DNA from 2 places in the Kribbella solani genome. Region 1 is predicted to be linked to the other one. Evidence: riboswitches for the same ligand, from Rfam matches in the RefSeq annotation. Region 1 holds a riboswitch; the other holds the start of a gene.
The links. Region 1 has a riboswitch for ZMP and ZTP ahead of folP (dihydropteroate synthase). Riboswitches for the same ligand answer to the same signal wherever they lie in the genome.
Positions count from the first base shown of each region.

Region 2: another riboswitch for ZMP and ZTP. It lies ahead of HDA44_RS06735 (bifunctional 5,10-methylenetetrahydrofolate dehydrogenase/5,10-methenyltetrahydrofolate cyclohydrolase); the one in region 1 lies ahead of folP (dihydropteroate synthase).

Region 1 is NZ_JACHNF010000001.1:3,635,130-3,639,334, forward strand. It holds gene HDA44_RS16365 (amino acid permease) at 1-1,292, opposite strand, end outside; gene HDA44_RS16370 (chorismate mutase) at 1,466-1,798, opposite strand; ZMP/ZTP riboswitch at 1,872-1,959, shown strand; gene folP (dihydropteroate synthase) at 2,029-2,823, shown strand; gene HDA44_RS16380 (FAD-dependent oxidoreductase) at 2,911-4,086, shown strand; gene HDA44_RS16385 (DUF3159 domain-containing protein) at 4,083-4,205, shown strand, end outside.
Region 2 is NZ_JACHNF010000001.1:1,537,533-1,541,737, forward strand. It holds gene HDA44_RS37020 (NUDIX domain-containing protein) at 1-33, shown strand, start outside; gene HDA44_RS06725 (nitroreductase family deazaflavin-dependent oxidoreductase) at 44-475, shown strand; gene HDA44_RS06730 (glycoside hydrolase family 84 protein) at 478-2,220, shown strand; ZMP/ZTP riboswitch at 2,220-2,304, shown strand; gene HDA44_RS06735 (bifunctional 5,10-methylenetetrahydrofolate dehydrogenase/5,10-methenyltetrahydrofolate cyclohydrolase) at 2,324-3,184, shown strand; gene aroH (chorismate mutase) at 3,224-3,592, shown strand; gene HDA44_RS06745 (prephenate dehydrogenase) at 3,651-4,205, shown strand, end outside.

The DNA of each region.
Region 1 (4,205 bases):
ATGACCGCGGTGGCGCCGAGGTTCAGGCGCTGGTCGGATTGGGTGGCCATGAAGACGAGCATGACGGGGATGACGATGACCACCGCCCAGGTCAGGTACGGGTAGGCCCACATGCGTACCGGCAGCGGGGTGCCTGAGCTGTCGAACTTGGCGCGGAGGCGGAGCTGGGAGACCGCGATGACGAAGTAGACGAGCAGCGCGATCGCGCCGGAGGTGGCCAGGAGTACGCCGAAGACCTTTTCGGGGAAGAGGTAGTTGCAGATCACGGCCAGGAAGCCGACCGCAGTGGACGCGAGGACGGCACCGCGCGGTACGCCGCGGGAGGTGGTCTGGACGACGATCGCCGGCGCCTGGCCGCGTTTGCCGAGTGAGTAGATCATCCGGGACGCGGTGTACAGCGCCGAGTTCAGGCAGCTCGCCACGGCTACCAGCACGACCAGGTCGACGATGACCGTCGCGCCGGGTACGCCGAGTGCCTGCAGCGCGGTCTGGTAGGAACCGTTGGTGGCCAGGCCGGGCTCGTTCCACGGCACGATCACGACGACGAGCAGGATGGACGCGAGGTAGAACAACGCGATCCGCCAAATCACCGAACGGGTCGCCTTGCCGACCTGCTCGTCCGGGTGGTCGGACTCGGCGGCGGCGATCGTCACGATCTCGGTACCCATGAAGCTGAACATCGTCACCAGGACCGCGGCCACGACCGCGCCGAACCCGTTCGGCAGGAAACCTCCGGTGTCCCACAGATGCTGGATCCCGCTGTGGTCCGAACCGAACACGCCCAGCACGGCCAGTACGCCGATCCCGATGAACCCGATGATCGCGATCACCTTGAGCAGGGCGAACCAGAACTCGAACTCGCCGTAGTTCGCGACGCTGAACAGGTTCGTCAGGGTCAGACCCAGCGTCACCGCGAGCGCCCAGACCCACTTCGGTACGCCGGTCCAGCCCTCCAGGATCGCCGCCGCCGCGGTCGCCTCGACCGGAATCACCAGCACCCAGAACCACCAGTACAGCCAGCCGACCGTGAAGCCGGCCCAGGACCCGATCGCGCGGTCGGCGTACACCGAGAACGAGCCGGTGTCCGGGTTCGCCGCGGCCATCTCGCCGAGCATCCGCATCACCAGGACGACGAGCGTCCCCGCGAAGGCGTACGCGATGAGTACGCCGGGACCGGCTTTGCTGATCGCCGTACCGGACCCGACGAACAGGCCGGCGCCGATCACGCCGGCGATGCTGATCATCGTGACGTGGCGGCCTTTCAGCCCCGCGGACAACTCATCGACAGCCACGTCGTACTCCTCGCAACGATGTTCCGGCCGCCCGGGCGGATCGGCTCCGGCGAACATCCTGGCAGCGAAAAGGCTCAATTCGCATCCGAACCGCCACCAACCGTGCACTAACAGTTACAGTCATCGACCGCTGACAGCCGACCTGGGCGCCAAGAGAGCGTCGCGACCGCCGATCAGGGTTTGGTGGCTTCGGCGATCTGCTCGTGGTGGCGGATTACCTCGCTGATGATGAAGCCGAGGAGCTTCTCGGCGAAGACCGGGTCGAGTTTGGCGGTTTCGGCGAGGGCGCGCAGGCGAGTGATCTGGCCGGCTTCGCGGGCCGGGTCGGCCGGTGGCAGGGCGTGTACGGCCTTGAGGTGGCCGACCTGCTGGGTGTACTTGAAGCGTTCGGCCAGGATGTGGACGAGAGCCGCGTCGAGGTTGTCGATGCTGTCGCGCAGCCGGTCCAGCTCGGCGCGGATCGCCGGGTCGACATCCTGCGGGCCGGCGGCGTTGCTCGTGGTCATGCGGTTCAGCATAAGCAGCCCATCCAGGCCCGCACCGAGCACCACCGGGTTCGCTTGCCGGCCGGTAAGGTGTCGGGTGGGTCGTGACTGGCGTCTGGATGGGTCACCATCGTGGAGCGACCCCGTCAGCTGACGCTGTGCCGCGCGCCTGGGCCTCTGGGACATTCTCTGGGAGGCACAGCGTGGTGTATGACTTCACTCCTTCGGCACTGTCGACGGTACGGCCCCGGCTGGTCGGGATCGTCAACGTCACCGCCGACTCGTTCTCCGACGGCGGCCGGTTCCTGGCAACCGAGGATGCGCTGGCGCAGGCGTGGCGATTGCTCGCGGCCGGCGCGGACATCATCGAACTCGGGGCGGCCGCGAGTCATCCAGGCGCCGAACGGGTCAGCGTCGACGCGGAGATCCGCCGTTTGGCCGACGTACTGGACGAGTTGGTGACTGCCCGCGTTCCGGTGTCGATCGACTCGTACGCACCCGAGACGCAGTTGTACGCCGCGGCCCATGGCGCCACCTATCTCAACGACATCCACGGCTTCCCGGACCCGGAACGGTACGCCGAACTGGCCGACAGCGGATGCACGCTCATCGTCATGCACGCGGTCCAGCACCGTGGCCCGGCGACGAAGGTGCGGATCGACCCGCCGGCCGTACAACAAGGGATCGACCGCTTCTTCCGCGACCGGCTCGACGCGCTGCAAGCAGCCGGCATCAGTCGCGACCGCCTGGTCGTCGATCCCGGGCTCGGCTACTTCCTCAGCAGCGCGCCCGAGCCGTCGATCATGGTGCTGGCCGGGCTCGCGGACCTGAAGGCCGGCTACGGCCTGCCGGTCCTGGTCTCACCTTCCCGGAAGTCGTTCCTTCGCACGCTGACTGGCAAGGACCTCGCCGACATCGGGCCGGCGACCCTGGCCGCGGAGCTGTACGCGGCCGGCCAAGGCGCGGACTTCATCCGTACGCATGACGTCGCCGCGCTCTCGGACGCGCTGACGATCTTCACCGCCCTGGCCAAGGGACGCGCGTAACCGGCATTTCTTCATCGAGCGATGGGGTTTACTCGCGGACGCCTGTACCGTTAACTTCATCAAGTGATGAAGAAAGGTGTGGGGCCGATGAGAGTGATCGTGGTCGGGGCCGGACTCGGCGGGTTGACGCTGGCCCAAGGTCTGCGCCGCGCGGGGATCGACGTCGTGGTCTACGAGCGGGAAGAACCCCGCGGCCGCCCGCAAGGCGTCAGCATGCATTTCGACGACCGGGGCATGACGGCGCTGCGCGCGTGCCTGCCGCCGGGGCACGTCGCGATGGTCGAGGCCACCATGGGCGGACCGCGCGAGCAAGCTCTGACCTTGTCCGAAACGGACGGCGAGCTCACGGTCGAGCGGAGCCAGTCGCTCGACGGGACGAAAGGGCCGGCTCGGCCCGGCCGGCAGGTCGACCGGCCGTTGCTGCGGGCGGTGATGCTGACCGGGCTGGAGGACACGGTGCGGTTCGGGGCGCCGTTCGCTCGGTTCCAGCAGCTTGCCGACGGCACTGTCCGGGCGTGGTCCGCCGATGGGCGTACGGAGGTCGCGGACGTACTGGTCGGCGCGGACGGGATCGGCTCGGCGGTCCGACGCCAGTACCTGCCGCATGTGCAGGTCGTCGACACCGGAAAGCGCATGGTGATGGGCGCGACGCCACTGCGGCGCGTGGTCGGTACTGGTCTGCCCGAGCTGATCGGTCACAGCGCGGCCCGGGCGCAGGTGCGCGGGACGATGATGGCGATGGGCATACTGCGGTTCACGCAGCCGCCGGTCGCGGCGCGTACGGAGTGCCTGCCCGGCCTGGACTCCCGCGCGGTCGCCGACGCCGAGGACTACGTGATGTGGGCGCTGCCGGTGACGGAAGAGCAACTCGGTACGGCCGAATCACCCGCCGCTGTCTGGGGTCAGGCGCAGGAATTGGTCTCCGGCCTGCCGGAGACATTGCGGACGCTCGTCGACTCGGCGTGGCCGGACCGCACAGTGGTACTGCGGAACGGGATGATCCCGCCACCACCGGTCTGGCCGGCCGGTTCGGTGACACTGATCGGCGACGCCATCCATGTAACCCCTGGCTTCGGCGGCAACCTCGCGATGCAGGACGCGCACCGGCTCTGCGCTCAACTGGTGCAGGCCGCGCGCGGCGAGAAGGAATTGCACGCCGCGATCGCCACCTACGAAGACGTGATGCGCCACGAAAACTTCACCACCCCCGCCGCATCCCGCCCGGCGGAGGCAGCAGTGGTGTCGCGGGGGTCGGGCGGATGAACTTCAATCTGTTGACGCAGCAGTCGTTGTCCTTGTTCAGTGCGTTGGGTGGCTGGCGTACGCTCGCGGAAGCCATCGCGTCCCGGGCGGTGTTCCTGGTCGCCTACCTGATCACCGCG
Region 2 (4,205 bases), 2.1 Mb from region 1:
TATTTGGCGTTGGACCATGCAGGACTGCTGTGAATCTCACCGAATGGGGACTGTGATGGCTGACTGGAACACGGGCATTATCGAGGAGTTCCGCGCGAACGACGGCAAGGTCGGCGGCAACTTCGAAGGTGCCCCGATGACCCTGCTGCACCACCGGGGCCGCAAGAGCGGTCAGGAGTACGTCGCTCCGACGATGTACCTGGCCGACGACAACGACCCGGAGACCGTGTACGTGTTCGCCAGCAAGGCCGGCGCCCCGACCGACCCGGAGTGGTACCGGAATCTGGTCGCGGCCGGCGAAGGCACGATCGAGCGCGGCACGGAGACGTACAAGGTGACTGTCCGTGACGTCACCGGCGCCGACCGGGACCGGATCTACGCGGAGCAGGCACGCCGCTACCCGGGCTTCGCCGAGTACGAGAAGCAGACGGCCGGTATCCGCACCATCCCGGTTCTCGAGCTGCGCCGGGCCTGACGATGGAGCCGCGGCAGCGGAGCAGCCGCCCGGACGGATTCGCGCTCGGTGACACCGTCGGCCTGGTGCACGGCCCGGCCACCGATCCGGACGCCGAGCGGCTGGTCCGCGCGACCCTGACCCGCGCGGGTGTCCGTACCGTCGTGGACGGCGAAGCTGCCGTGACCATCCACCTCGGTGGCACCGGTCTCGGCGCGCAACCAGCCAGTGAACTGCCCGCCGAGGGGTACGTAGTTGCTGTCGGCGCCAATCGGATCGTGCTGGACGGCGCCGACGTCCGCGGGACGTACTACGCCGCCCTGACCTTCGACGAAGTTGTCCAAGGCAACGAGGTGGACGGCGTCGAGATCCGCGACTGGCCGGCGCTGCGCTATCGCGGCTCGATCGAAGGCTTCTACGGCACGCCGTGGTCGCACGCCGACCGGCTGGATCACCTGGACTATCTCGGCGCGCACCGGATGAACACGTTCCAGTACGCGCCGAAGGACGACGTGTATCACCGCGAGCAGTGGCGCGACCCGTACCCGGCGGACAAGCTCGCCGAGCTGGGTGAGCTGATCGAGCGGGCGCGCCGCAACAAGGTCGACTTCACTTTCGCGCTCTCGCCGGGGCTCTCGATCCGGTACACCTCGGACGAGGATTACCAGGCGCTGATCGCGAAGTTCGACGCGCTGTACGAGCTGGGCGTGCGGGTCTTCAACGTGCCACTCGACGACATCGAGTACGAGACGTGGCACAGCGCGGAGGACGCGGCGAAGTACGGCACCGGTGGCGGCGCGGCGGGTGCGGCGCAGGCGGACCTGTGCAACCGGGTCCAGCGCGAGTGGATCGCGACGAAGCCGGATGTCGAGCCGCTGCAAATGGTGCCGACGGAGTACTACGACGTCGACGAATCGCCGTACAAGCAGGCGCTGCGCGAGCGGATGGATCCGGCCGTGATCGTGCACTGGACCGGGACGGCGGTAGTGCCGGAGCAGATCACGAGTGCACAAGCGGCCGCGGCGAAGGCGGTGTTCGGGCACGACATCCTGATCTGGGACAACTACCCGGTCAACGACTACGCGCACGGCCGGATCCTGCTCGCCGCGTACACCGGTCGTGAACCGGGTGTCGCGGAGCAGGTCGTCGGCGTGATCTCGAACCCGATGAACCAGGCCGCGGTCAGCAAGCTCGCGCTCTACTCGTTCGCCGAGTTCGGTTGGAAGCCGGAGGTGTACGACGCGGACGCGTCCTGGCGTCGCGCGATCGCCGAGCGGGCCGGGGGAGACGCGGACACGATCCGGGCGCTGGAGGTGTTCGCGGACCTCACCACGTACGACGGGAAGCTGCACCTGGTCAACGCGCCGGTGCTCGCCGGGAAGCTGGCCGCGTTCCGTACGGCCTGGGAGTCGGGTGACCTGGCCGGCGCGATCGCCGACCTCGAGCCGTACTTCGAGGCGATCGAGAACGCACCGGCCCAGCTCCGCGCCGGTTTGGTCGACCCGGCCTTCGCCGAGGAGGCGGATGCCTGGCTCGACGCATCTTTCTACTGGGGTCAGGCGCTGCGCCAGGCGCTCCGGGCGCTGGAGGCGCAGGCCGAGGGCAACAAGTCGGGTATCGCGACGGCGCTTGCGGAGATTCGCCACCTGACGGATCGCGCCGAAGCGATCCGCGACGTCCGGCTACCGCACTCCCGCACGCATCCCCGGATCGGTGACGGAGTGGCTGACGCATTCCTCAGCGAAGTGGCCGGCCGGTTATCCTGACACCGGACCGCGACTGGCGCTGAGGTGGATCACCACCGGGGAACGGTCTGCCATCCGGCTTCGCCGCGCGCCTGGGCACCTGGGAGATGACAGAGGTGCGCGGATGACTGCTGAACTCATGATCGGGACCGACCTCGCCGCCGAGATGGTGGCCAAGGCGGCGGAGCGGGCGCGGGCGTTGCAGGAACGGGCCGGCGTCCAGCCGTGCCTCGCGACCGTACTGGTCGGTGACGACCCGGCGTCGGCCACGTACGTACGGATGAAGCAGAACCGGTCGAAGAAGGCCGGGATCGCCTCGGTCAGCGTCGGCCTGCCTGCCGACACATCGACCGATGAGCTGGTCGCGGAGATCCGGAAGCTGTCCGACGACCCGGCGGTGCACGGCATTCTGCTGCAGCACCCGGTGCCGGCGCAGATCGACGAGCGGGCCGCGTTCGAGGCGATCGATCCGGCCAAGGACGTGGACGGCGTGACGATGCGCTCGTTCGCGGCGATGGCCTTCGGCGATCCCGGTTTCCGGTCCGCGACACCCGGCGGCATCATGCGGCTGCTGGCGGCGTACGAAGTACCGCTGGAAGGCGCGCACGCCGTCGTGATCGGCCGCAGCCCGATCCTCGGGAAGCCGGCCGGTATGTTGCTGCTGGCATCGAACGCGACGGTCACGTACGCGCACTCCCGTACCCGTGACCTGCCCGAGCTGGTCCGGACGGCGGATGTGGTGATCGCGGCGGTCGGGAAGCCGGAGTTCGTCCGCGGTGACTGGCTGAAGCCGGGCGCGGTCGTGGTCGATGCCGGGTACAACGAGGGCAATCTGGGCGACGTGCACTTCGCCGAGGCGGCCGCGGTGGCGAGGCTGATCACGCCGGTGCCGGGTGGGGTCGGGCCGATGACGATCGCGCTGCTGCTGGAGCAGACGGTCGATGCGGCTGAGACGGCTGTCCAGTCCTTGACCACGTTGGCCTAGGCTGGGGGGATCAACAGTCGTGGCCTGAGGAGGCGAGACGTGGCGGTACGGGCGATCCGGGGTGCCACCCAGCTGGACGTCGACGAGCGCGAGCATCTGCTCGAGCGGTCGGCGGAGCTGGTGAAGGCCGTCCTGGAGGCGAACGATCTGGAGAACGAGGACCTGATCAGCATCCTCTTCACCGTCACGTCGGACCTGCGTTCGGAGTTTCCCGCCGTCGCCGGGCGGCAGATCGGGCTCACCGACGTACCGCTGATGTGCATGCAGGAGATCCCGGTCCCGCACGCGCTGCCCCGGGTGGTGCGGCTGATGCTGCACACCGAGACGCCGCGGTCGCGGGACAAGATCCAGCACGTGTACCTGCACGGGGCCGTCGCGCTGCGCCCGGATCTGACCGGCGCCCAGTGAATCAGGTGTGCAGTGAAACCAGGCGCAGTGAAACCAGGTGCAGCGAACCAGGTGTGCGGTGAGTGAGCTGCGTGGTCCGGTCCGGATCGTCGGTACCGGCCTGATCGGTACGTCGATCGGCCTCGCGCTGGCGCGGCTCGGCGTCGTCGTGGAACTCGTCGACGGCAACGCGGACAACGCGCTGATGGCGGAGCGGATCGGCGCCGGATCACGGTCGGTGGAGCTCGAACCACAGTTGGTCGTCGTCGCCGTACCGCCGGATCATGTCGGCGCCGTGATCGCGCGGCAGCTTGAGCAGACCGCGGGCAGCGGCGCGATCGTCACCGACGCGGCCAGCGTGAAGTCCAAGCCGCTCGCGGACGCGCGCCGCCTTACCGGCGATCTCAGCCGGTACGTCGGCAGTCACCCGATGGCCGGCTCGGAGCGGAACGGCCCGCTGGCCGGGCGCGCCGATCTGTTCGACGGCGCGACCTGGGCGATCACCCCGCACGAGACCAGCGACCCGGAGGCGGTCGACCTGGTCCGGCGGCTGGCCGAGGCCGCGGGTGCGCGGACGGTCGAGATGTCGGTCGAGGATCACGACCTCGGTGTGGCCCGGGTGTCGCATCTGCCG